Regions from separate parts of the Streptomyces sp. NPDC091416 genome, predicted to be linked through region 3. Evidence: riboswitches for the same ligand, from Rfam matches in the RefSeq annotation. Region 3 holds a riboswitch; each other region holds the start of a gene.

Region 1 (5,729 bases), on a different contig from region 3:
GCACCCGGTCGGCGGGGACGGCGACCACGGCGAGGTCGACCGGTTCACCGATCCCGCCGAGGGAGCGGTGGGCGGGCACGCCGTCGATGGTGGCCTGATCGGCGGCGAACGCACTGTTCACGGCGTAGGCGCGGCCGGTGAAGCCGGCACCCAGGAGGTTGCGCAGGACCGTTCGGCCGACGCCTCCGGGGGTGCGGCCCGCGCCGATGACGGCGACGGAGCCCGGGGCGAGCAGGCGCTGCACGGAGCGCGCTTCGGCACGCTGTTCGCGGGCGCGCTGGACGGCGAGCGACTCGGCGGTCGGTTCGAGGTCGAGAGTGAGGTGGACGGAGCCGTCCTCGAAGCTGCGCTGCTGGGTGTATCCGGCGTCCCGGAACACCTTGATCATTTTGTTGTTGGCGGGCAGTACCTCGGCGGCGAAGCGCCGGATGCTGCGTTCGCGGGCGACGGCCGCGATGTGTTCGAGGAGGGTGGAGGCGACGCCCCGGCCCTGATGGGCGTCCTGGACCAGGAAGGCGACCTCCGCCTCGTCGGCCGGGGCCGAGGCGGGCCTGCCCTGCGCGTTGATCCGGTCGTAGCGGACCGTGGCGATGAAATCGCCGCCCACCGTGACGGCCAGTCCCACCCGGTCGACGTAGTCGTGATGGGTGAAGCGGTGGACGTCCTTGGCGGAGAGCCGGGGGTAGGGGGCGAAGAAGCGGTAGTACTTCGACTCGTCGGAGACCTGCTCGTAGAAGCTGACCAGCCGTTCGGCATCGTCCGTGGTGATGGGCCTGATGCGCGCGGTGCCGCCGTCGCGGAGCACCACGTCCGCCTCCCAGTGATCGGGGTAGGCGTGATGCGGACTCTGCTCCGGAGAGGGCTGCATGGGCAAAGCGTACGGCTCCGCCAGCGGTCGCGTAGGTGCCGGGGCCGGGGCAGTCTGAGGGGTGCCGGGCGACCCTCGGCGCGGGTGTGAAGCGGTCCGCGGGTCGGCCGGAGCATCGCGCACTGCATGAGAGACTGGTCTAGACAACCATTGATTCGTGAAGGGCAGAACCATGGCTGAGCGCCGCGTCAACGTCGGTTGGGCCGAGGGCCTGCACGCCCGCCCCGCTTCCATCTTCGTCCGTGCCGCCACGGCTTCCGGCATCCCCGTGACCATCGCCAAGGCCGATGGCAACCCGGTGAACGCGGCCTCCATGCTCGCCGTGCTCGGACTCGGCGCCCAGGGCGGCGAGGAGATCGTTCTCGCGTCCGAGGCCGACAACGCCGAAGCCGCTCTGGACCGTCTGTCCAAGCTGGTCGCCGAGGGGCTCGACGAGCTCCCGGAGACCGTCTGACCCCGACGGGTCACGACCGCGGGAATTCCTGCGAAAGAGCCGCGCCACCCTCGACCGGGTGCCGCGGCTCTTTCGTTCAGCCATAAAGAACGGGTCGCCGAATGGCTCAGCGGTGGCGAATGAGGGCAGCAGAAATAAAGCCCTTCGAATTGCCCACTCTTTGTATACGGCGCAATTGTTAATGCCGGCCGCTCGGGGTGTTTACGGCATGTTGCGAAGTCCTCACCCGGCCGGTCCCGGCCTCGGCGGACTCCGGCCGGCCGGGGCGGCGCAGCCGATATGCGACGGCGGCCCGCTCGGCGTGCTGGGCGGTCAGCGCCCGCGCCCTCTCCGCGTCCCCGCGCGCCACGGCGTCCACGATGGCCCCGTGCTCGGCCCATGAGTCGGCCGGCCGGGCCGGGGACTCGATCGCGTACATCCAGGCGGTCTTGTGCCGCAGCTGGGTGAGCAGCGCGATCAGGCCGGGGCTGCCGGAGGCCTGTGCGAGCGTCTCGTGGAACCAGCCGCCCAGGGAGCGCAGGTCCTCGCCCTCGCCCCGGCGGGCGCGCTCCTGGCCGAGCCTGACCAGGCCGCGCAGCACCTTGAGGTGTGCGTCCGAGCGGCGGTGGGCCGCGCGGGCCGCGCCGAGCGGCTCCAGCAGCATCCGGACCTCCAGGAGGTCTGCGGCCTCCTGCTCGGTGGGCTCGGCCACGCAGGCTCCGGCGTGCCTGCGGGTGACCACGAACCCTTCGGACTCCAGGGTGCGCAGCGCTTCCCGTACCGGCACCCGGGAGACCCCGTAACGCCGTGCGAGCACCTCCTCGGTGAGTCGGCTGCCGCGTTCGAAGACACCCGAGACGATGTCTTCACGGATTGCCGTGCATACCGAATGCGCCGGAATGCGCATGTCCGAACCTCCGCCTTAATCCCCGCGAAACGCGGCCGATCGACGCCTGTCCTGCGACTCTATTGCAATGCGGTCGCATTTCCGACAGCGGGCGGAAATTCATGAATATCTTTTGGTCACCGGGGCCGTTCCGGCACGGGTCCGGCCCACGGACACGACGAAGGCCCCGGCGCTGTGCCGGGGCCTTCGTCGCGGGATCGTCGTCGGTCAGACGGAGACGCCGTGGGCGCGCAGGTAGGCGACCGGGTCCATGTCGGAGCCGTACGAGGGCGTGGTGCGGGCCTCGAAGTGGAGGTGCGGGCCGGTCGAGTTGCCCGTGGAGCCGGAGAGGCCGATCTGCTGGCCCGCACCGACGCTCTGGCCGACGGACACGCCGATCGAGGAGAGGTGGCCGTACTGGGTGTAGGTGCCGTCCGTCATCCGCAGCACGATGTTGTTGCCGTACGCCCCGCCCCAGCCGGCCTCGACGACCGTGCCGGCGCCGACGGCGACGACGGAGCTGCCGGACGCGGCGTGGAAGTCGATGCCGGAGTGGCTGCCGGAGGACCACATGGAGCCGCTGGACTTGTAGCCGGTGCTCACGTACGTACCGGCGACGGGGAGCTGAAAGGCGCCGAGCCGGGTGCGCTCGGCGGAACGGGCGGCGCGGGCGGCGCTCGCGCGGGCCTTCTCGGCCCGGGCCGCCTTCGCCTCCGCGGCGGCCTTGGCCTTCGCGGCGGCCTTGGCCTTGGCTTCGGCCTTCTTCTTGGCCTCGGCCTTCTTCTTCGCGACGTCGGCCTGGTGCTGCTGTGCGTCCGCCTGCGCGTCGATCTGCTCGGCGAGGGCGTTCTCGATGGCGATGACCTGGGTGAGGCCGGTGTCGCCGACGGCGGGGGCTCCGGTGTCCGCGGCGAGGGCCGGGGAGGCCAGTCCTCCGATGACGCCGGTGGTGGCCAGGGTCGCGATGCCGACGGCCTTCGCGCCGGTGCGCGTCAGACGGCCCGGGGCACGATGCTTCCCGGTGGCACGGGTGAACGCCATGAAGTGGCTGGTCCTTTCCTTCCTTCTCGCCTACCGGGTTAGCTGACGGGTTCGGAGCAGGAAGGTCTCCTACGGATCCCCGGCCCCTACGGGACACGGTCGTCCGATTCACCCCAGGGACTGCGTGGGTCCCCGGCTCCCCGGGCTCGCGCCTGACGGGGACTCGGCGATGACTGCCCGGTACGTCACGGATGCGGCATACGAGTGGCGGACAGCCGAGCCGACGCTAAGCGGGGGCACTTCCCGCCACCAAACGGACAGGCCGTTTTGTAGCGCATCCCACAGGGCGGAGAGGCGATCTCTCCCGCAAAGCGGACAAAAAGGAAGGTCCCGGCGGAGACCACTCCGCCGGGACCTTCCTCATGCTTCCGTCCCGCCCCGGTACCGGGGCGGGACGACCGGTGTCTCAGCCGGTCACCACCGACACCTCACCGATGCCGAGGGCCCGGACCGGGTCGGCGATCTGCGCGGCGTCCCCGACGAGGACCGTGACCAGCCGGTCCTCCGGGAAGGCGTTGACCACGGCCGCCGTCGCCTCCACGGTGCCGGTGTCGGCCAGGCGTGCGTAGAGCTGCGCCTGGAAGTCGTCCGGGAGGTGCTGCTCGACCTGGTCGGCGAGGGTGCCGGCGACGGAGGCCGCCATCTCGAACTTCAGCGGAGCGACGCCCACGAGGTTCTGCACGGCCGTCTCCCGCTCGGCGTCCGTCAGCCCTTCGGCCGCCAGGGTCCGCAGGACCTTCCACAGGTCCTCCAGCGCCGGCCCCGTGGACTCCGTGTCCACGGAACCGCTGATGGCGAGCATCGCGGCGCCCGTGGCCCCGGAGGCGGAGTCCGGAGCCGTCGACCGCAGCACCTGGGCGAAGGCCCGTACGCCGTAGGTGTAGCCCTTCTCCTCGCGCAGCACCCGGTCGAGCCGGGAGGTGAGCGTGCCTCCCAGGCAGTAGGTGCCGAGCACCTGGGCCGCCCAGACGCTGTCGTGCCGGTCGGCGCCGATCCGGCCGATCAGCAGCTGCGTCTGCACCGCGCCGGGTCGGTCCACGATCACCACACGGCCCGTGTCGTCGGCGGTGATCGGCGGGACGGGGCGGGGCTCCGCCGTGTTGCCCGACCAGTCACCGACGGTGTCGGCGAGCAGCGCGTCCAGGTCGATGCCCGTGAGGTCCCCCACGACCACGGCGGTCGCCGTCGACGGGCGGATGTGGGCGTCGTAGAAGGCGCGCACGGCCGCGGAGTCGATCCGGGCCACGGTCTCCTCGGTGCCCTGGCGCGGGCGCGACATGCGCGCCGTGGCCGGGAACAGCTCCTTGGAGAGCTGCTTGGCGGCACGCCGGGCCGGGTTGGCCTGCTCGTGCGGGATCTCGTCCAGCCGGTTGCCGACGAGACGCTCGATCTCGCTGTCGGCGAAGGCCGGCGCCCGCAGCGCCTCGGCCACCAGGCCGAGCGCCTTGGCCAGCCGGGAGGCCGGAACCTCCAGGGAGACCCGGACACCGGGATGGTCGGCGTGGGCGTCCAGGGTGGCGCCGCACCGCTCCAGCTCGGCGGCGAACTCCTCGGCGCTCTGCTTGTCGGTGCCTTCGGACAGGGCACGGGACATGATCGTGGCGACCCCGTCCAGACCCTCGGGCTCGGCGTCCAGCGGGGCGTCGAGGAAGATCTCGACGGCGACGACCTGCTGGCCGGGGCGGTGGCAGCGCAGCACCGTGAGGCCGTTGGGCAGGGAGCCGCGCTCGGGCGCCGGGAAGGCCCAGGGCCTGGCCACGCCGGGGGCGGGCTGCGGGTGGTACTCCATCGAAACTCCAGTCGCGGCAGCGTCGGTCACTGGTCCGCCCCTTCGTGCGCGTCGGTGTCGGTGGCGGCATCCGCCTCTTCGTCGGCGGCCTCGGCGGGCTCGACCGGCTCGTACACCAGCACCGCCCGGTTGTCCGGCCGCAGCTGGGCCCTGGCGGCCGCCTTGACCTCCTCGGCCGTCACGTCGAGCACCCGGTGCACGGCGGTCAGGGCGAGCTGCGGGTCACCGAACAGCACGGCGAACCGGCACAGTTCGTCGGCGCGGCCCGCGACCGTACCGAGACGGTCCAGCCACTCGCGCTCCAACTGAGCCTGGGCGCGCTCCATCTCCTCGGGCGTGGGGCCCTCCTCGGCGAACCGGGCCAGCTCCTCGTCGACCGCGGTCTCGATCTGCGCCACCTCGACACCGCCGGACGTCTTGACGTCCAGCCAGCCGAGCGAGGGCGCACCCGCAAGGCGCAGCAGCCCGAATCCGGCGGCGACGGCCGTCCGGTCGCGGCGGACCAGGCGGTTGTGCAGCCGGGACGACTCGCCGCCGCCCAGCACGGTCAGCGCGAGGTCCGCGGCGTCGCACTCACGGGTGCCGTCGTGCGGCAGCCGGTACGCGGCCATCAGCGCACGCGCCGGAACCTCCTCGCGGACCTCCTCACGCAGCTGGCCGCCGATGACCTCGGGCAGCGCGCCGTCGCGCGGCGGCTGCTTGCCGTCGTGCG
Region 2 (5,729 bases), on a different contig from region 3:
GAGCGCTTCACGGCGTGGGCGGCGGCGCAGACCGGCGACCGGATCTCCGTGCTGTTCACCCCGTGGGGCGAGGGTCTGGTCCGTTCCTGGTACCGCCGGGCGGTGGTCGAGCTGGCCCGGCTGCCGCACGTCCGACGGGTGGCGGTCCAGACGAACCTCAGCGGCCGTACCCAGTGGCTGGCCTCGGCGGGTGCCGCCGGACGCGACAAGATCGCGCTCTGGTGCACGTACCATCCGGGCCAGACACCGTACGAGCGCTTCCTCGGACGGTGCGGGGAGCTGGTGGCCCTGGGGATCCGCCACAGCGTGGGCGTCGTTGGTCTGGAGGGCCACCTCGGCGAGGCGCGCCGGCTGCGGGCCGCCCTGCCCGAGGAGGTCTACCTCTGGGTCAACGCCGCCGAGGGGCACACCTACACCGACGAGGAGGCGGACCGGTGGACGGCGATCGACCCGCTGTTCCCGTACAGCCGGCACCCGCACCGCTCGGCGGGGCTGCCCTGCCGGACCGGTGAGTCGGTGATCTCGGTGGACGGCGACGGCACGGTGCGCCGCTGCCACTTCGTGCGCGCGGAGCTCGGAAACCTCTACGACGGCAGCTACCGCGCGGCGCTGGGCCCCCGGGCCTGTCCGCTGTCCGTCTGCGACTGCCACATCGGCTATGTGCACCTGGAGACGCTGCCGCTGTACGACGTCTTCGCCGGCGGGGTCCTGGAGCGCATACCCGCACCGCCGCTGTCCCCGGTCGCCCCGTTCGCCCGGGGCGACTGAGAACCACGGACCCCTCAGAGCGGCAGCAGGTCGGGCCGCTTGGCCTCCACGTGGTCACCCGAGGACTCACCGCGCAGTCGCCTTCCGATCCACGGGACCAGGTACTCACGCGCCCAGTGGATGTCGTCGCGCCGTACTTCGAGGGCTCCGCGCTGGGCCTGCGGCGGCCATTCCTGGTCCGGATCGGCGGGCACATCGAGGCCGAGGACCTGCGCGGCGCGCAGCGCGACCCGGGTGTGGCCCTCGGGCGACAGGTGCAGCCGGTCGTTGTCCCAGGCACGCCGGTCCTGGACCGAGCGCAGGGACCACAGGTCGAGGACCGGGCAGTCGTAGCGGTCGGCGATGGACCGTACATGTGCGGTGTAGGTGGCGATCTTGCCGCGCAGATGCCGCAGTACGGGAACGTTGCGGGTGTCGAAGCCGGTGGTGACCATGACGGTGCCGACCGACCGGGTCAGGTCGGCGACCGCGCGCTCGAAGCGCTCGGCCACGTCGTCGGGATCGGTGCCCGGCCGGATGATGTCGTTGCCGCCGGCGCAAAAGCTCACCAGATCGGGGGCGAGTTCCTTGGCGCGCGGCACCTGCTCCTCGACGATCTGGTCGAGGAGGCGTCCTCGTACGGCGAGATTGGCGTACCTGAAGTCTCCGTGAGCGGCGCCCGTCGCCGCGCCGGGGTCCGGGAGCTGGTCCGCGAGGAGGACCGCGAACCGGTCCGCCCAGCCGACGAAGGTTCCGTCCGGGCCGGGGTCACCGACTCCCTCGGTGAAGCTGTCGCCAATCGCCGCGTACGACCCGATGGCGCCCTGTCGGTTGATGACGCCCTGCTGGATGTTGTTCGAATCGTCTGCCACAAGGGCATATCCTGCACCGCCGAATGTGACCTACGCGACCGTAATAAGGGGTTGACGGGTGGTGAGATAGACCACCCGGTCAGTTTTTGGTAAAGGGGGAATAAGGACGGCCACGCCGATGGCCGCCACCACGGACCGCGTACCGGTTCCGAGTGCGGGCGGCCAACGACAAAGGGGCGGTGCGCCGCCGCGCACCGCCCCTCCGTGTACTGCTCAGGTCCGGCTCACCGGACCGGTGCTGCCCGGATCAGACGTTGATCCCGTGCGACGCCAGGTAGGCGATCGGGTCGATGTCCGAGCCGTACGCCGGGCCCGTGCGGACCTCGAAGTGGAGGTGCGGGCCGGTGGCGTTGCCGGTGGAACCGGACAGGCCGACCTGCTGGCCCGCGGTCACGGTCTGGCCGGCCGAGACGGAGAGCGAGGACATGTGGCCGTACTGCGAGTAGTGGCCGTCGGCGTGCTTGATGACGACCTCGTTGCCGTAGGCGCCGCCCCAGCCGGCGGTGACGACGGTGCCGGAGGTGATCGCCTTCACGCTCGTGCCGGTGGACACGGGGAAGTCGATGCCGGTGTGGCTGCCGCTGGACCAGTTGGCGCCGGAGGCGCGGTAGGCGGTGGTGTGGTTGCCCGGGACCGGGTGGACGTAGCCGGAGCCGTTGCTCTGGGTGGCCGGGGCCGAGGTCTCCTTGGACGACGAGTCGTCGGAGGACGAGGAGTCCGAGGTCGTGGAGGCCTTCGTCTCGGTCTTGGCCGGGGCCTTCGAGGGGGCCTTCGACGGCGTGGTGGAGCCCGTGGAGGTGGTCGAGGCGTGGCCCCAGGCCTTGCCGCCGAGGGTCAGCTTCATGCCCGGGAAGATCAGGCTCGGGTCGTCGCCGACGACCTTGCGGTTGTCCTGGTACAGCTTCTCCCAGCCGCCCTTGAGCTTGTGCTCGGCAGCGATCTTCGACAGGTAGTCGCCGGAGACCACGGAGTAGGTCGTGGTGCCGGCCTGCTTCTTCGCGACCGGCTGGGCCGGGGTGGCGTGAGCGGCGGCCGACTTCGAGGCGGCCGGAGCGGACTGCTCCGCGGCGTGGGCACCGGTGGCGCCGAGCAGCGGAAGCGCGATGACGGCTCCGCCGGCGCTCGCGGCGACGACGCCACGGGCGATGGTGCTGGACTTGGGACGACGGTGCTTACCCGATATGGGCATGAAGGTTTTCCTCTCCGGCGCCTACGAGGTGAGCTGTCGGGTTCGGACTGGAGATGTCCGGTCGCGACGGGCGCGACTTCACCCCGAGCCGTCCGGTTTCCCGGTCGGCGGCTTACCTGGGTCCCCCGCTCCTGCCACGCGGTGAGTGGGTGCGAATTCCGGGCGGCGGCAGGATTAGGCGGTCCGTCCGGATTGCAGTGAACGTAAGCGAGCCGGGACGGCGGAAACAAGCCACGGGTTCCGTACGGGATTCCGTGCGGGAAATTCGGCGCGGAATTCCGGTCACACTCCGTGGATTACGGATCTTGGATTTCCGCGCCGCGCATGGAGTACCCAGCCGCCCCGCCGCCACACACCGTCACGGATATGATCCCGCTCACGAGAGGGTGTTCATCTCCCGTAGAAGCAGGGCATGTTCGACTAAAAGCCCTAATACGGACATGTCATGCCCACCGTCTGGCCGTCCACGCGGATCCGGACCCTCGTCCGCCGACGAGGAGACCTGTCGGGCGGACCCGCCGCACAGGCCCGAAGTGCGGGTACGACCAAGATGATTGCCTGAGGAATCAATGTCGTATCGTCACGAGAGTGGACCCGCGGGCGACACGCGCCGGCGGCAGAGCCTCCAGGAGTGACCGTGACGCAGCAGCTGCCGCAGACCCCGTCGACGGAGCCCGAGCTGGCGGGTGTCCGCAATTTCCGTGACGTGGGCGGCCTGCCCACCTCGGACGGCCGCCGGGTGCGGTACGGACGGCTCTACCGCAGCGGCCACCTGGCACACGCCACGGCCGAGGACGCCGCGTTCCTCACCGGTCTCGGCCTGCACACCGTCTTCGACTTCCGCAACGGCGCCGACCACAAGCTCGACGGCCTGGACGTGGAGCTGCCGGGCGTGCGCAATGTGAGCATCCCGCTCAGCGACCCGGCAGACGGCGCGGAGTTCTGGCGCATGGTGCGCGACGGCAACATGGACGAGCTGCGGTCGATCCTGGCCGACGGCAAGGGGACGCACCGCATGGTCGCTTCCTATCGCCGGATCATCCTGGACCGCACGGCCGAACACAGCCGGGTGCTGCACGCCCTGGCCGAGGACAGCGTGCCCGCGCTGATGCACTGCGCCGCGGGCAAGGACCGCGCGGGGCTCTCGATCGCGGTGTCGCTGCTCGCCGTCGGCGTCGAGCGCGAGGCCATCGAGGCCGACTACCTCAAGTCCAACGACGCGCACCGCCGCTACAAGGTCCGCCGCACCGACACCTCGGCCGCCGGGATGTCCCCCGAGGTGATGGAGCTGCTCAATCCGCTCTTCGGCGCCCACCCCGACTATCTCGCCGCCGCCTTCGCCACCATCGACGAGACCTGGGGCGGCACCGACCGCTACCTCGCCGACGGCCTCGGGATCACACCGCAGACGCGGGAGCGGCTGCGCGAGCGCCTGCTCGACGAGGGCTGACCACCCGGGCGGACAGCCGCGACGGCTGTCCGCCCGCCCGCCTACTGGTTGTGCATCCCCACGGCGAACAGCAGATAGAGGAAGCCCGCGATGACGTGTCCGGCCACCAGGTAGGCGAACAGCCTGATGACGAGCCCGCGGGGCATCTTCTTCTCCTGCGGGTCGTAGTTCTTCGGCCGGCCCGGGCCGAGCGGGTCGTAGTTCTCGGAATCGGACATGACAGGTCCTCTCTGGCGACCGGCGGACCGGCGGCGGGGACAGCGCCTCAGCGACGGTGGATCCCGCTGCCGAGACACAGCTCGGCGGCGGGGCTCTGCAGCAGGGTGTGGACGAAGAGCAGCTCGGCACCGTCACGGTCCACGGCCGCGATCCGGTGCGGAGTGAGCGAATCGAAGTGCGCGCTGTCGCCGGGGGCGAGGTCGTGGACCGTTTCCCCGAGCGTCACCCTGAGGTGCCCGGCCAGGACGTACAGCCACTCCTCGCCGGGGTGCACGCGCACCAGGTCGCCCTGGGCGCCGTGCGGGACCCGGACGCGCAGGGCCTGCATCGCCCGGCCCGGACCGCCGGCCTGCTGGTACATCCAGCCGTCGGCCTCGGCGCCCTCGAACCTGCGGCCCCGGACGATCGCGTCACGTTCCGGGGGGATCTCGCCGAGAAGCTCGGAGACCGTCGTACCGTAGATTCTGGCGAGTCCGAGCAGCATCGGCAGCGAGGGCTGGCGCCGGCCCGTTTCGAGCCGGGACAGGTGGGCGGGCGAGAGTCCGGCCCGCTGGGCGGCGGTCTCCAGGGTGAGACCACGGCTGCGGCGCAGTTCACGCAGGCGCGGTGCGACCCCGGGCAGCTCGTCGGCCGCCCCTCCTTCTGGAGGATTCATGCCTCCATTGGGCCAGGACCTTTCCTCGGAGGCAAATTTCTTGCCTCCGAGGCAAATCTCTGCGGACGTCAGCGGTTGGCGACGGCCTGCTTCACCAGGGTCCGCCCGAAGTCCCACATGAGTCCGCCGCCGCTGTGCGCGTCGTCCATCACGGCCGTGAACGCGGTGACGAAGCGGTCCACATCCGCCTCGTCGATCACCAGCGGCGGAATCAGCTTGATCACTTCGAGGTGGTCTCCGGAGACCTGTGTCAGGATCCGGTGCTTCTGGAGCAGCGGCACGACCACCATCTGCGCGAAGAGTCCCTTGCGGGCCGCCTGCAGCATGGTCCAGCGGCTGCGCAGCTTCAGCGAGGACGGCCGGCCGAACTCGATACCGATCATCAGCCCGCGCCCCCGCACCTCGTGCAGCAGCTCGTACTGCCCGACGAGTGCGGCCAGCCGTGCGCGGAGCAGGTCACCCATGCGGCGCGCGTGCGCCACCGTCTCCTCGTCCTCCATCACGGCCAGGACCGCGAGTCCGGCCGCCATCGCCTGGGCGTTGGAGCCGAAGCTCGCGGAGTGGACCAGGACCCGGTCCATCGAGGAGTAGACCCGT
Region 3 (5,729 bases):
GCGCCGGCGAACTCCTCCTCGACCTTCCGCCCGTCGCGTTCGGTGCGCCAGTCCAGGCAGAAGAGACAGCCGTTGATCTGCGCGATGCGGAGCCTTGCGGCCTCGAACTCACGGAGTCCGAGCGTGGTGTGCTCGTACACCGAGAGCGAGAAGTTCGCGGCGGCCATGCCGATGCCGGGGACCATGTCACCCCACACGTATCCGATCGGCTCCTGGCCTTCGGGGATGTCGATGATCATGACTGCTTCCTTCCGAGTCGGCCGGCTGCGGGACGCAGGGGCACGTCGAGCGCGTCGTAGAGTCCGGGTTCCGCCTCCACCAGCCAGTCGATGGCGTTCACCAGCCGTCCGACGGCGGTGGCGTTGCCGCCCGCCGAGCGGTTCTCTCCCTCGTCGGTGGCCTCGACGGTCACCTCGATGCGCGGGCGTCCCTCGATGATCACCCGGTGGGCGCCGGCGCCGTCGGGCGGCGACGGCCAGTCCGGGGCGCACGACGGATGGATGCGGGTGATGTGCTCGATGACGATGCGGGGTTCGCCTTCGACGATGCCCTGGACCTCGAAGCGGACCGCGCCCTGGGTCCCGGCCTCGAACTCACCCATCGTCCTGGTCGTGACGGTGGTTTCGAGCGGCCGCCGGGCCATGGTCTCGCGGATGTCGTCGAGTTCCACGCCCAGGGCCCGGGCCATCAGCCGTATCTGACCGCCCCACACCATGGTCGGGACGGAGGCCGCGAGCATGAGGGGCTCGTACTCCATGGGGTGCCCCATGCCGATCAGGTGGCGCACCGAGTCGGGCTGGTCGTACGTGGAGTAGTCGAAGATCTCCTGACAGCGGATCGCGTCGATCGTGGTGCCGAGACCGCTGATGAGCAGGGGAAGTACGTCGTTGCCCCAGCCCGGGTCCACGCCGGAGACGAAGAGCGATCCGCCACCGCCGGCCACGGCGGCCAGCACCGGTTCGCGCAGCTCGGGCGGGGCCCCGCGGCCGTCGTAGAGCGCGTACAGCGCCGGAGTGACGACGACGGCGCCCCCGGCCACCGCCCTGGTGATGTCGGCCAGGGCCTCGTCGGGACGGATGTCGCCGGAGGCCGCGTACACGACGGCCCGGGGGGCGGTGGCGAGCACCGCTTCGATGTCGTCGGTCGCCGCGACGCCGAGGTCGCGTTCCAGCCCGGCCAGGGCGCCCGCGTCGCGGCCCACCTTGCCGGGATCGTGGACGAGGACGTGCGCGAGTTTCAGGGCCGGATGGGCCTCGACGGCGCGGATGGCCGCACGGCCGACATTGCCGGTTCCCCAGACCACCGTGGAAATCATGCGGCGGAGGGTAGCGCGCGGGATGAAAGGTTCATAGTGCCTTCGCGCACCGGCTTGGGAGCGGGTGGGGACGGGCCCGGGAGAACTGTCCCCGCCCCGCTCCCCCGGGCTGCTACTCGTCGATCGCGGTCCCGTATCCGGCGCCCTTCTCCGGACCTCCGAACGTTCCCGCGTCGAACGTCCACGAGCCGGCGGCTGTCACGCCGCCGGTACCGGCCGGGAACGCCCACACGATGCCGTCGCCGGCGTTCTCTCCGGGCGCGGCGGTCAGCAGACCGGACCGCCCGTCATCGTCGGGATCGGTCAGCCGCACCCGGCCGCCCCAGCGGTCACCCCGTTCGGGAACGCCCGGCACGTTCACCGAGTCCTGGTCCCAGGAGCCCGCACCGGCGGCGGTCAGCCCGCCGGCCGCACCGCGCAGCACCCACACGGCACCCGCGTCGGCAACAGCGCCGATGTCCTCGCCGGGGGCGCCGATGGCCACTTCCGCGTACTCGTCGCCGTCGGTGTCCGCGACGGAGAGGTCAGCGCCCCAGCCGTCGCCGGCCTCCGAAACACCAGGGACCCCCGGGGTGTCCTGCGTCCACCACACGGGCGGGGTGCCCGGGCCCTCGGCGCCGACCGGTCCGTCGCCGGCGCTGCCGTAGTACACGCCGACCACACCGCCGGTCATCGCCTCGCCGCCGTCGCCCGGGCTGTTCGGCTCCCCGGTGACCAGGTCGTCGTAGCCGTCGTTGTCGATGTCGCCGGAGGCGACTGCCGGACCGCCGCGCAGGTCGTGGTCGTAGCGGAGCCCCTGGACCTCGCCGAGGAGGAGCGCGGACCATCCGTGGCCCGGCTCGTCGCCGACGGTGACGCCGGAGATGACGAGGTCGGCGAGACCGTTGCCGTCGTAGTCGCCGGTGGTCAGGGCACGGGGTGCGATCTCGCGCCCGGGGGTGCCGGGGATGCCGCTGCTGCTGCTCGACGTGGCGTTCCGGCGGGTGCCCGGGGCGTACTGGAACAGGGCGAAGCCGGTGCGGTCGGTCACGGCCAGCTGGTCGCCGGGGATGTCGGGGCTGAAGTGCGCGGCGGCGAGGGCGCTGCCGAACCCCATGCCGGCGGCGAGTTCCCCGGCCTGCATCCAGTCGCTGCCCGAGCCGGAGAGCCCCTGCGCGGAGCCCCACAGGACGATGACGCCGCCCGCGTCGGTAACCGGTTCGACGTTCTCGCCCGGGAGGCCCACGACGGCGTCGTCGTACCCGTCCCCGTCCAGGTCGCCGGTGGCGAGGGCGGTGCCGAAGCCGTCCCCGGCCTCGGCGCCGCCCGGTACCCCGGTGGTGTCCTGGCTGAGGACGGCGCCCCGGGCGGTGCCGATGCCGCCCGGCCCGCCGTACTGCACGGTCACGTAGCCCGCGCCCTTCTTGCCGCCGATGGTCCCGCCGGGCGCGCCGATGAGCACGTCCTCGTAGCCGTCACCGTTGAAGTCGGTGTTGCGGTCGTCCGCGTGCGTTCCGCCGGGAGTGCCGGCGGCGTAGGCGGAGGGCGCGGTGACGGCGGCCCCGGCGATCAGGAGGAACGAGGCCGCGACGACGGCGGCCGGCCGGTAGGTGCGCACGAGCGGCTCCTCGGTTCAAGGATGACCGGGCGAGACCGGGGGGATGCCGGGAAGAGCCCGTTTCCCTCCCGGCGCCCTGTTGGACCGGCTCGGCGGCGCAAGGGTTGTACGGCATCGCAAAAGGGGTGGAAGGGAGCTGCCGAGCTCCCTTCCACCCCTTCTCACGGCTCCGCGCGGGGGCGGTACCGCGGTGGATCAGTAGGCCCCGAAGACGTTGTCGATCGAGCCGTACGTCGCGGCGGCGTAGTTGCACGCGGCGGTGATGTTGGCGACGGGGTCCAGGATGTCCAGCGAGGTGCCGGGCACGTGGTACGCGTCGAACGTGGGCTGGATGACCTGGAGGAGGCCCTTGGACGGGGTGCCGGCGGCGGCGTTCGAGTCCCAGTTGTTGACGATCTGCGGGTTGCCCGAGGACTCGCGCATGATGTTGCGGTGGATGCTGTCATAGCTGCCGGGGATACCGTGCTCGGCCATGATGGCGAGGGACTCCTTGATCCAGCCGTCGAGGTCGTCGGTGTACGCCGTCGCGGCCTGCGCGGGAGCGGTCTCGGCGGTCTGCTCGGCGACGGGCATCGCCGTCCGCTCGGAACGGTCGGCGCGGTCGGCGCTCTCGGCACGGGCGGCCGACGACTGCGAAGCGCTGTCGGAGGTGTTCTCCGCCTTGGAATCGCTCGGGGTCGCGGCCTTGGGGGCGGCGGCGGTGGACTTGGCGCCGATGGTCAGCTTCAGGCCCGGGTGGATCAGGTCGGGGTTGCCGCCGACCACGTTCCGGTTGTCCTTGTAGAGCTGCTCCCAGCCACCGGCGAGGGAATGCCCACGAGCGATCTTGGCAAGCGAATCGCCGGAGATCACGGAATAGGTGGTGGACTTGCCCTGCTGTACGGCAATTCCCTTGCCGGCAACGGAAACCGGGGCCACGGCCTTTTCCGCGACGACCGACTGGACCGGTGCGGCGGAAGCCGATCCGGCAGCGATCAGGGGGAGCGCGAGAACCGCGCTGCCCGCGCTCACGGCGATGAGACCGCGGGTCAGGGGGGTGGACTTGGAACGACGGTGATGACCCTTGATGGGCATGGCGCTTTTCCTCTCCGCCGCCTGCGAGGTGAGCTGTCGGGTTCGGACTGGAGATGTCCGGCCGCGCATGGCGACTTCACCCCTAGCCGCTCCGGATTCCCGGAACGGCGGCAAACCTGGGTCCCCCGCTCCTGCCGTACGTGAGTGGTCGGGTTACCGGACGGCGGCAGGATTCGGCGTTCCATCCGGATTGACGGTGACCGTAAGCGAGAAAGACCGGGCGAAACAAGCCCGGAATTCCTGATCACAATTGATTCGCAAGATCAATAAAAGGAAATGTGCGATGCCGGTCACATCCGGGCGGGCCGGCTTTCTAGGGGCGACAGGGAACCGAAGCATCTGGTTCCGCGTCAGGGGCGGGAAACGTGACGCTGGCCACTGCGCCCGAAACGGGCGATTTGCCCGTCGCCCGGACGCCGCACCCCCGGGCCCGCGACACGGGGAGCATTCCCGACTATTACGATCAATCACCTAATTGGGACATTGAGGGGTGGGGGTCACCTGCCCGGCGACGCCTGTTCGGTGCGCGGCACGACGACCGGTGAGCCGTCGCCCGGGGCGGCGAGCATGTCCGCGCCGAGCGCGTACATGCTCCTTCACCAGTGCCGCGTCGACCGTCGCCCGGGGGGCGCCCGAGGCGATGACGCGGCCGTCCTTCATGGCGACGAGCGGGTCGGCGTAGCGGGCAGCGGCAGCCAGGCCGTGCTGGACCATGACGACGGCACGGCCGGTGGCCGCGACCTCGCGGACGGGTTCCAGGACCTCGACGGCAGGCCCGGGGTGGAGGGCGATGGTCGGTTCGTCGAGCAGGACGACCGGGGTCTGCCGGGCCGGCCCCACCGCGCGGGCAGCGCCGGCGCTGCCCGCCGGGACAACCGGTCGACGCGCTCCCCTCCGGCCAGGCCGGTGGTGCCGGTGGCGTCGAGTGCGTCGTGTACCGCCCGCTCGTCCTCGCGCGACCACTGACGCAGCAGCCTCTGGTGCGGGCTGCGGCCGTAGCCCGCACCAGGCCGTCCACGGTGACCGCCTCGGGGGCCCGAGGCGACTGCGGCAGCGGCGCGACATGGCGGGCGGCCCTGCGGCGGCCGGTCTCCCGGGTGCGGCGAGGCGGTTTGCGGCCAGGGTCCGGGTGGGACTGCCCGCGACGCCGAGGCGGCACCGACCAGCAGGCCGGTGAAGACGCGGGGCCGCCGGAGGTTCCCACACGATCGTGACGGTTCCGGCGTCGCCGGTTCCCAGGAACCCCGAGAGAGTCCGCGACAGGCTCGTCCCGGACGAACGCGCCATCACTGAAAGGCTGACGCGGAAAGCCGGCAGCGGAACGAGCAGCGCTGAGGCCAGCGGGCTGCGCCTCCGGAGGAGCCAGGAGAGCGTCCCGGTGCGGAGCACCACGCTGTCGTACGGGGCCACGTCCCTCGTCGGCAACTCCGGTGTGGGCGTCGACGGCGCGGAGCACGGCGCTGTCGGGGGTCACGTCCGTCATCGACACGTCCGGTGCGGGCGCCGACGGCAAGGACCAGCTGCACCGCATCCGCCTCGCACGCTGACCTTCCGTCACCCGCCGAAGGAGTCCGGCCCACCGCGCGACGCGGTGGGCCGGACCCCTTCGGGCACCCGTGCGTGAACCTCAGCCGCGGCGGCGCGGGCGGGCGGTCATGCCGCGGTACTCAGGGGCAGGAGGTGGGGGCGCTTGGCGGTGCGTCCGTCTCCCGATGACCGGCCGCGCAGCCGGCGCCCGAGCCA
Region 4 (5,729 bases), on a different contig from region 3:
GCCGGGTACGCCGGATACGACGGCCACTCCACGGGCGGCTTCGACAGCGACCCGCTCTTCGGCTCGCTCCCCGGCGGCTACGACGGCTCGTACGACACCACGACGGGCTACACCGCCCCGTACGGCGGCAACACGGCCGACCACAGCGGTACGCACGACGCCTCCCTGTGGGACACGGGCCCGCATCCGACGGCCGAGTACGGCCATCCCGCCGACTACACGGCCTACACCGCGCAGCCCCAGCAGCCCCAGCAGCCCCAGCAGCAGCACCCGTACGATCCCGGCCCGCAGTACGACACCGGCGCGACCTGGATCCCGGCGGACGTCGGTTACGGCCACACCGTCCCGGCCCAGCACGGCGCCCCGGACACCTCCGGCCAGTGGGACACCACCACCTGGCAGCAGACCGGCCAGTGGACCGGCGCCGGCACGACGGGTTACGACACCGGCGCCTACGACGCCACCGCCTGGAACACCGGCGCCACGCCCGAGTACGCACAGCAGACCGCGCCATCCGCGCCCACCGCGGCCGCGCCGGAAGCAGCCGGACACACGGCCCCGTATCCGTACGCGACGGACGAGGCGTACGAGGCGTACGAGCCGCAGAGCTCCCACGAGACGCCGTACGAGCAGCCGTACGAGACACCGTACGAAACGCCTTACGCAACGCAGACGCAGGCGTCCTTCGATCCGTACGAGCCCTACCGGACTGCCGAGTTCAGCCTCGTGCAGACCGACCTCGCCACCGAGGTCACAGACACCACAGACACCACAGACACCACAGACGCCGCAGAGGCCACAGCGGTCACTCAGGCCGGCGACCACACCGCGTCCGAGCCGGACGACCACGAGGCCGCCGCACAGCACCCCGACCCGGCAACCGTTCACCGCCCCGTCGGCCGCCCCGTCACCCGCAGTGGTGGCGGGAGCCGCAGCCGCAGGCGCTCCCCCGCGAAGCGTTCCGCGCTCCTCACCGTCGCCGTTCCGTCCGCCTGCGTGATGAGCGTGGCGGGCATCGCCGCGGCCTCCGTGGGCGGGATGGGCGGCGGCGAGGAGAAGAAGGACGAGACCACGTCGATGGCGGCCGCCGACCCCGGCACGGTCAAGCCCGTCGCGGCCAACAACAAGCTGGACACCCAGCTGGCCAACCTCAGTGCCGACGCGGAGAACTTCGCCGACCGCGCCAGCCGCACGCAGGAGCGCATCGATCTCAAGGCGCGGCAGGCCGCCGAGAAGAAGAAACGCGCGGACGAAGCCGCCCGCAAGGAGGCGCTCCGCCCCAAGTTCGTCATGCCGGTCAAGGACCACCGGCTCAGCGCGTACTTCGGCCAGGCGGGCGTCAACTGGATGTCCGTGCACACCGGCATCGACTTCCCCGTCGACTACGGCACGCCGGTGATGGCGGCGACCGACGGCACCGTGCGCACGCAGTTCAACACCGCCTACGGGAACATGGCCATCGTCACCGCGGCCGACGGAACCGAGACCTGGTACTGCCATCTCAGCAGCACCCGGATCCGGTCCGGCTCGGTCAAGGCCGGTGATGTCATCGCGCATTCCGGCGACTCCGGCAACTCGACCGGCCCGCACCTGCACTTCGAGGTCCGGCCCGGCGGCGGCGCGGCGATCGATCCGCTGCCCTGGCTCCGCAGCCACAACGTCAACCCGAACTGACCGGGTGGGCGGCCGCGGCCGCCCACCCGCAGAGCCCGGTACCGCTACAGCTTCTCGACCGGGGCGTACCGCAGCAGCAGCTTCTTCGGCCGCTCGTCCCCGAAGTCGACCGTGGCCTTCGCCTGGTCCCCGACGCCCTCGACCGCCGTCACCGTGCCCAGACCGAACTGGTCGTGGGTGACCCGGTCGCCTGCCACCAGCGTGACCGTCGGCTTGTCCGAGGTCCGCCGGGTCGCGAAGCCCGAGGGACCGGAGCGCGCGCGGGACGCGGAGAGCGACGAGGTGATGCCCGACGTCGGTCCGGCCGGCGCCGCCATCGGGCCCTTGCGCTTCCACTCCAGGTGCTGGTCCGGGATCTCCTCCAGGAACCGCGACGGCGGGTTGTACGAGGGCTGGCCCCAGGCGCTGCGCATGGCGGCACGCGTGAGGTAGAGCCGCTCGCGTGCGCGTGTGATGCCGACGTAGGCCAGCCGGCGCTCCTCCTCCAGCTCCTTGACCTGGCCGAGCGCCCGCATGTGCGGGAAGACGCCGTCCTCCATGCCGGTCAGGAAGACCACCGGGAATTCCAGGCCCTTGGCGGTGTGCAGTGTCATCAGCGTGACGACACCGGAGCCGTCCTCGTCCTCGTCGGGGATCTGGTCCGCGTCGGCGACGAGCGCGACCTTCTCCAGGAACTCGGCGAGCGTGCCCGCGCCTTCGTCCTCGGCCCGCTCCTGTTCGAACTCGAGGGCGACGGAGGCGAGTTCCTGAAGGTTCTCGATCCGGGTCTCGTCCTGCGGGTCGGTGGACGCCTGGAGCTCGGCGAGGTAGCCGGTCCGCTCCATGACGGCCTCCACCACGACCGCCGGTCCCGCGCCGGACTCCACGATCGTGCGGAGCTCCTCCATCAGCGTGTTGAACCGCTTCACCGCGTTCGACGAGCGGGCCGCCATGCCGTACGCCTCGTCGACACGGCGCAGTGCCTGCGGGAAGGAGATCTTCTCGCGCATCGCCAGGGCGTCGATCATCGCCTCGGCCCGGTCGCCGATGCCGCGCTTGGGCACGTTCAGGATGCGGCGCAGCGGGACGGTGTCCTCCGGGTTGGAGAGGACGCGGAGGTAGGCCAGAACGTCCCTGACCTCCTTGCGCTCGTAGAAGCGCACGCCGCCGACGACCTTGTAGGGCAGGCCGACGCGGATGAAGATCTCCTCGAAGACACGTGACTGCGCGTTCGTCCGGTAGAAGATCGCCACGTCGCCGGCCTTGGCGTCGCCCGCATCGGTCAGACGGTCGATCTCGTCGGCGACGAACTGCGCCTCGTCGTGCTCGGTGTCCGCGACGTAGCCGGTGATCCGGGTGCCGGCGCCCGCGTTGGTCCAGAGGTTCTTCGGGCGGCGGCTCTCGTTGCGCTCGATGACGGCGTTGGCCGCGGAGAGGATCGTCTGCGTGGAGCGGTAGTTCTGCTCCAGCATGATCGTGGTCGCGTCCGGGTAGTCCTCCTCGAACTGGAGGATGTTGCGGATGGTCGCGCCCCGGAAGGCGTAGATCGACTGGTCCGCGTCACCGACGACGCACAGCTCTGCGGGGGCGTCCTCGGGACCGGTCGGACCGACCAGTTCCCGTACGAGCGTGTACTGGGCGTGGTTGGTGTCCTGGTACTCGTCGACGAGGACGTGGCGGAAGCGGCGGCGGTAGTGCTCGGCGACGTCGGGAAACGCCTGGAGCAGGTGCACCGTCGTCATGATGATGTCGTCGAAGTCCAGCGCGTTCGCCTCGCGCAGCCGGGACTGGTAGAGCGCGTAGGCCTGGGCGAGCGTCTTCTCGAAGCCGTCGGCCGCCTGTCCGGCGAAGGTCTCCTCGTCGATGAGCTCGTTCTTCAGGTTCGAGACCTTCGCCGTGAACGACTTCGGCGGGTAGCGCTTCGGGTCGAGGTCGAGGTCGCGGCAGACCAGGGCCATGAGGCGCTTGGAGTCGGCGGCGTCGTAGATCGAGAACGAGGAGGTGAAGCCGAGCCGCTTCGACTCGCGGCGCAGGATCCGTACGCACGCGCTGTGGAAGGTCATGACCCACATGGCGTTGGCCCGCGGTCCGACGAGCTGCCCGACGCGCTCCTTCATCTCGCCGGCGGCCTTGTTGGTGAAGGTGATCGCCAGGATCTGGCCCGGGTGCACGCCGCGCTCGGCCAGCAGATGGGCGATGCGGTGCGTCAGTACGCGGGTCTTGCCCGAGCCGGCACCGGCGACGATGAGCAGCGGCGACCCGGCGTGCACGACGGCTGCGCGCTGCTCGGTGTTCAGCCCGTCCAGCAGCGCGGCCGCGTCGATCACCGGGCGGTGGGCCCCGTCGCGGTAGTACGCCTCGCGGGGCGGCGGGGGGCCGTCGAATACGCCCGCGAAGAGGCCCTCCGGCACCGCTTCGGGTGCGGAGTCCTCGGGGGGCGGCGGGGGCCCTTCCTCCGTGTGCTGGAGGCCGGCCAGGAAGCTGTCGTCAAAGAGGCTGCTCATCGCCTCCCGAGTCTAGGCGTGCGCACTGACACTCCGGGCCCGAGTGACGAACCACGCACCCGCGACCGCACACACAGAGCGAGCGGCGGACCGCACTGCGTGCAGCGGCCGGGGGTCCCACCTGCTCCGCAGCGCCCCGATCCGTCGAGGTCACGAAAATGTATCGGGCATATCGAACATCAACCTTCACAGCGGCACCATGAGTTGGCTAGCGTGCTCGTTCGGGCGGCCCGTACCCCCAGAGGCGAACCACGCCGAGCGGGCGTCCACGCCGAATCCGGGCCGCCTCTCACGGGCGTCCGGAACCGGGGACCCACACGCATCACCGGGGTGAATCGGTCCGCAACCCCCACCAGGACCGTAGGGCAGCCTTCCGTTCCGCCCGAACCCGACAGCTAACCCGGTAGGCGGTCCACGGAAGGAGATGCCGGTTTTGGCATCGCATCGCAAACCGCGCACCCGCGTGCGCAGTACCGGCCCGGCCGTCGGGATCACGACGGCCGCACTGGCGTCGGTGACCCTGCTGTCCACGCAGAGCGCACTCGCCGCCCCGGCGCCCAAGCCGAGCATCGAGGACGTGCAGAAGAAGGTCGACGACCTCTACCGGCAGGCGGGCACCGCGACCCAGCAGTACAACCAGGCCAAGGAAGCGACGGCCGCGCAGCGCACCAAGGTGGACACGCTTCTCGACGACGTCGCCAAGCGCACCGAGAAGGTGAACGAGGCCCGCAGGACGCTCGGCACGTACGCCGCCGCCCAGTACCGCGGCGGCGCCCTCGCCCCGACCGCCACCTTCTTCCTGGCCGACGACCCGCAGTCGTTCTTCGACCAGACCCACCTCATGGACCGGATGACCGAGCGCCAGACGCGGGCGGTGTCGGACTTCCGTACGCAGCAGGCGAAGGCGTCCAAGCAGCGGGCCGAGGCCGTGGCGAGCCTGGAGACGCTCACCGAGTCCCAGGCGACGCTGCGCACCAGCAAGCAGAGCGTCCAGACGAAGCTGTCCGAGGCCCGCGGGCTGCTGGCGAAGCTGACCGCCGAGGAGAAGGCGCGCCTGGCCGAGCTGGAGCGCAAGAAGGAGGCGGAGGCCAAGCGCAAGGCGGCGGAGCTGGCGAAGAGGCAGGCCGCCGCGAAGGCCGAGGCCGACCGCAAGGCCGAGGAGGCCGCCAAGGAGGCCGGCAGCGGTACGGGGACAGGCACCGGAAGCGGGACCGGCTCCGGCTCGGGTTCGGACGCCGACGCCTCGACCAAGGCCGAGAAGGTCATGGCCTTCGCCCGGGCGCAGATCGGCAAGCCGTACGTCTGGGGAGCGACCGGCCCGGCCTCGTACGACTGCTCGGGGCTCACCCAGGCGGCCTGGAAGGCGGCCGGTGTCGACATTCCGCGGACCACCTGGGACCAGGTGAACGTGGGCACCCGGATAGCCACGGAGGATCTGCGCCCCGGGGACCTGGTGTTCTTCTACGACGACATCAGCCACGTCGGCATCTACAAGGGCGACGGCATGATGATCCACGCGCCGAAGCCGGGGGCGAACGTGCGCGAGGAGTCGATCTACTACATGCCGATCTA

What was found. Region 3 has a riboswitch for cyclic di-AMP ahead of ACIQMX_RS23870 (transglycosylase SLT domain-containing protein). Riboswitches for the same ligand answer to the same signal wherever they lie in the genome.
Region 1: it holds a riboswitch for cyclic di-AMP, as region 3 does, so the genes downstream of both, ACIQMX_RS32280 (M23 family metallopeptidase) here and ACIQMX_RS23870 (transglycosylase SLT domain-containing protein) in region 3, are expected to answer to the same signal.
Region 2: it holds a riboswitch for cyclic di-AMP, as region 3 does, so the genes downstream of both, ACIQMX_RS16140 (peptidoglycan DD-metalloendopeptidase family protein) here and ACIQMX_RS23870 (transglycosylase SLT domain-containing protein) in region 3, are expected to answer to the same signal.
Region 4: it holds a riboswitch for cyclic di-AMP, as region 3 does, so the genes downstream of both, ACIQMX_RS03530 (NlpC/P60 family protein) here and ACIQMX_RS23870 (transglycosylase SLT domain-containing protein) in region 3, are expected to answer to the same signal.

The regions. Positions count from the first base shown of each region.
Region 1 covers NZ_JBIVTU010000013.1:150,477-156,205, forward strand. Annotated here, with positions in the region: gene ACIQMX_RS32265 (GNAT family N-acetyltransferase) at 1-868, opposite strand, end outside; gene ACIQMX_RS32270 (HPr family phosphocarrier protein) at 1,041-1,322, shown strand; gene ACIQMX_RS32275 (GntR family transcriptional regulator) at 1,501-2,208, opposite strand; gene ACIQMX_RS32280 (M23 family metallopeptidase) at 2,416-3,228, opposite strand; cyclic di-AMP (ydaO/yuaA leader) riboswitch at 3,242-3,407, opposite strand; gene ACIQMX_RS32285 (M16 family metallopeptidase) at 3,635-5,017, opposite strand; gene ACIQMX_RS32290 (pitrilysin family protein) at 5,044-5,729, opposite strand, start outside.
Region 2 covers NZ_JBIVTU010000004.1:585,850-591,578, reverse strand. Annotated here, with positions in the region: gene ACIQMX_RS16150 (STM4011 family radical SAM protein) at 1-768, shown strand, start outside; gene ACIQMX_RS16145 (SGNH/GDSL hydrolase family protein) at 783-1,619, opposite strand; gene ACIQMX_RS16140 (peptidoglycan DD-metalloendopeptidase family protein) at 1,867-2,808, opposite strand; cyclic di-AMP (ydaO/yuaA leader) riboswitch at 2,814-2,966, opposite strand; gene ACIQMX_RS16135 (tyrosine-protein phosphatase) at 3,446-4,258, shown strand; gene ACIQMX_RS16130 (DUF6126 family protein) at 4,300-4,476, opposite strand; gene ACIQMX_RS16125 (XRE family transcriptional regulator) at 4,524-5,132, opposite strand; gene ACIQMX_RS16120 (aspartate aminotransferase family protein) at 5,201-5,729, opposite strand, start outside.
Region 3 covers NZ_JBIVTU010000008.1:100,062-105,790, forward strand. Annotated here, with positions in the region: gene ACIQMX_RS23855 (carboxymuconolactone decarboxylase family protein) at 1-239, opposite strand, end outside; gene ACIQMX_RS23860 (dihydrodipicolinate reductase) at 236-1,315, opposite strand; gene ACIQMX_RS23865 (FG-GAP repeat protein) at 1,428-2,912, opposite strand; gene ACIQMX_RS23870 (transglycosylase SLT domain-containing protein) at 3,108-3,986, opposite strand; cyclic di-AMP (ydaO/yuaA leader) riboswitch at 3,992-4,175, opposite strand; partial or broken gene ACIQMX_RS23875 (ABC transporter ATP-binding protein) at 4,484-5,070, opposite strand; gene ACIQMX_RS23880 (SGNH/GDSL hydrolase family protein) at 5,640-5,729, opposite strand, start outside.
Region 4 covers NZ_JBIVTU010000001.1:820,615-826,343, forward strand. Annotated here, with positions in the region: gene ACIQMX_RS03520 (M23 family metallopeptidase) at 1-1,674, shown strand, start outside; gene pcrA (DNA helicase PcrA) at 1,719-4,157, opposite strand; cyclic di-AMP (ydaO/yuaA leader) riboswitch at 4,417-4,583, shown strand; gene ACIQMX_RS03530 (NlpC/P60 family protein) at 4,591-5,729, shown strand, end outside.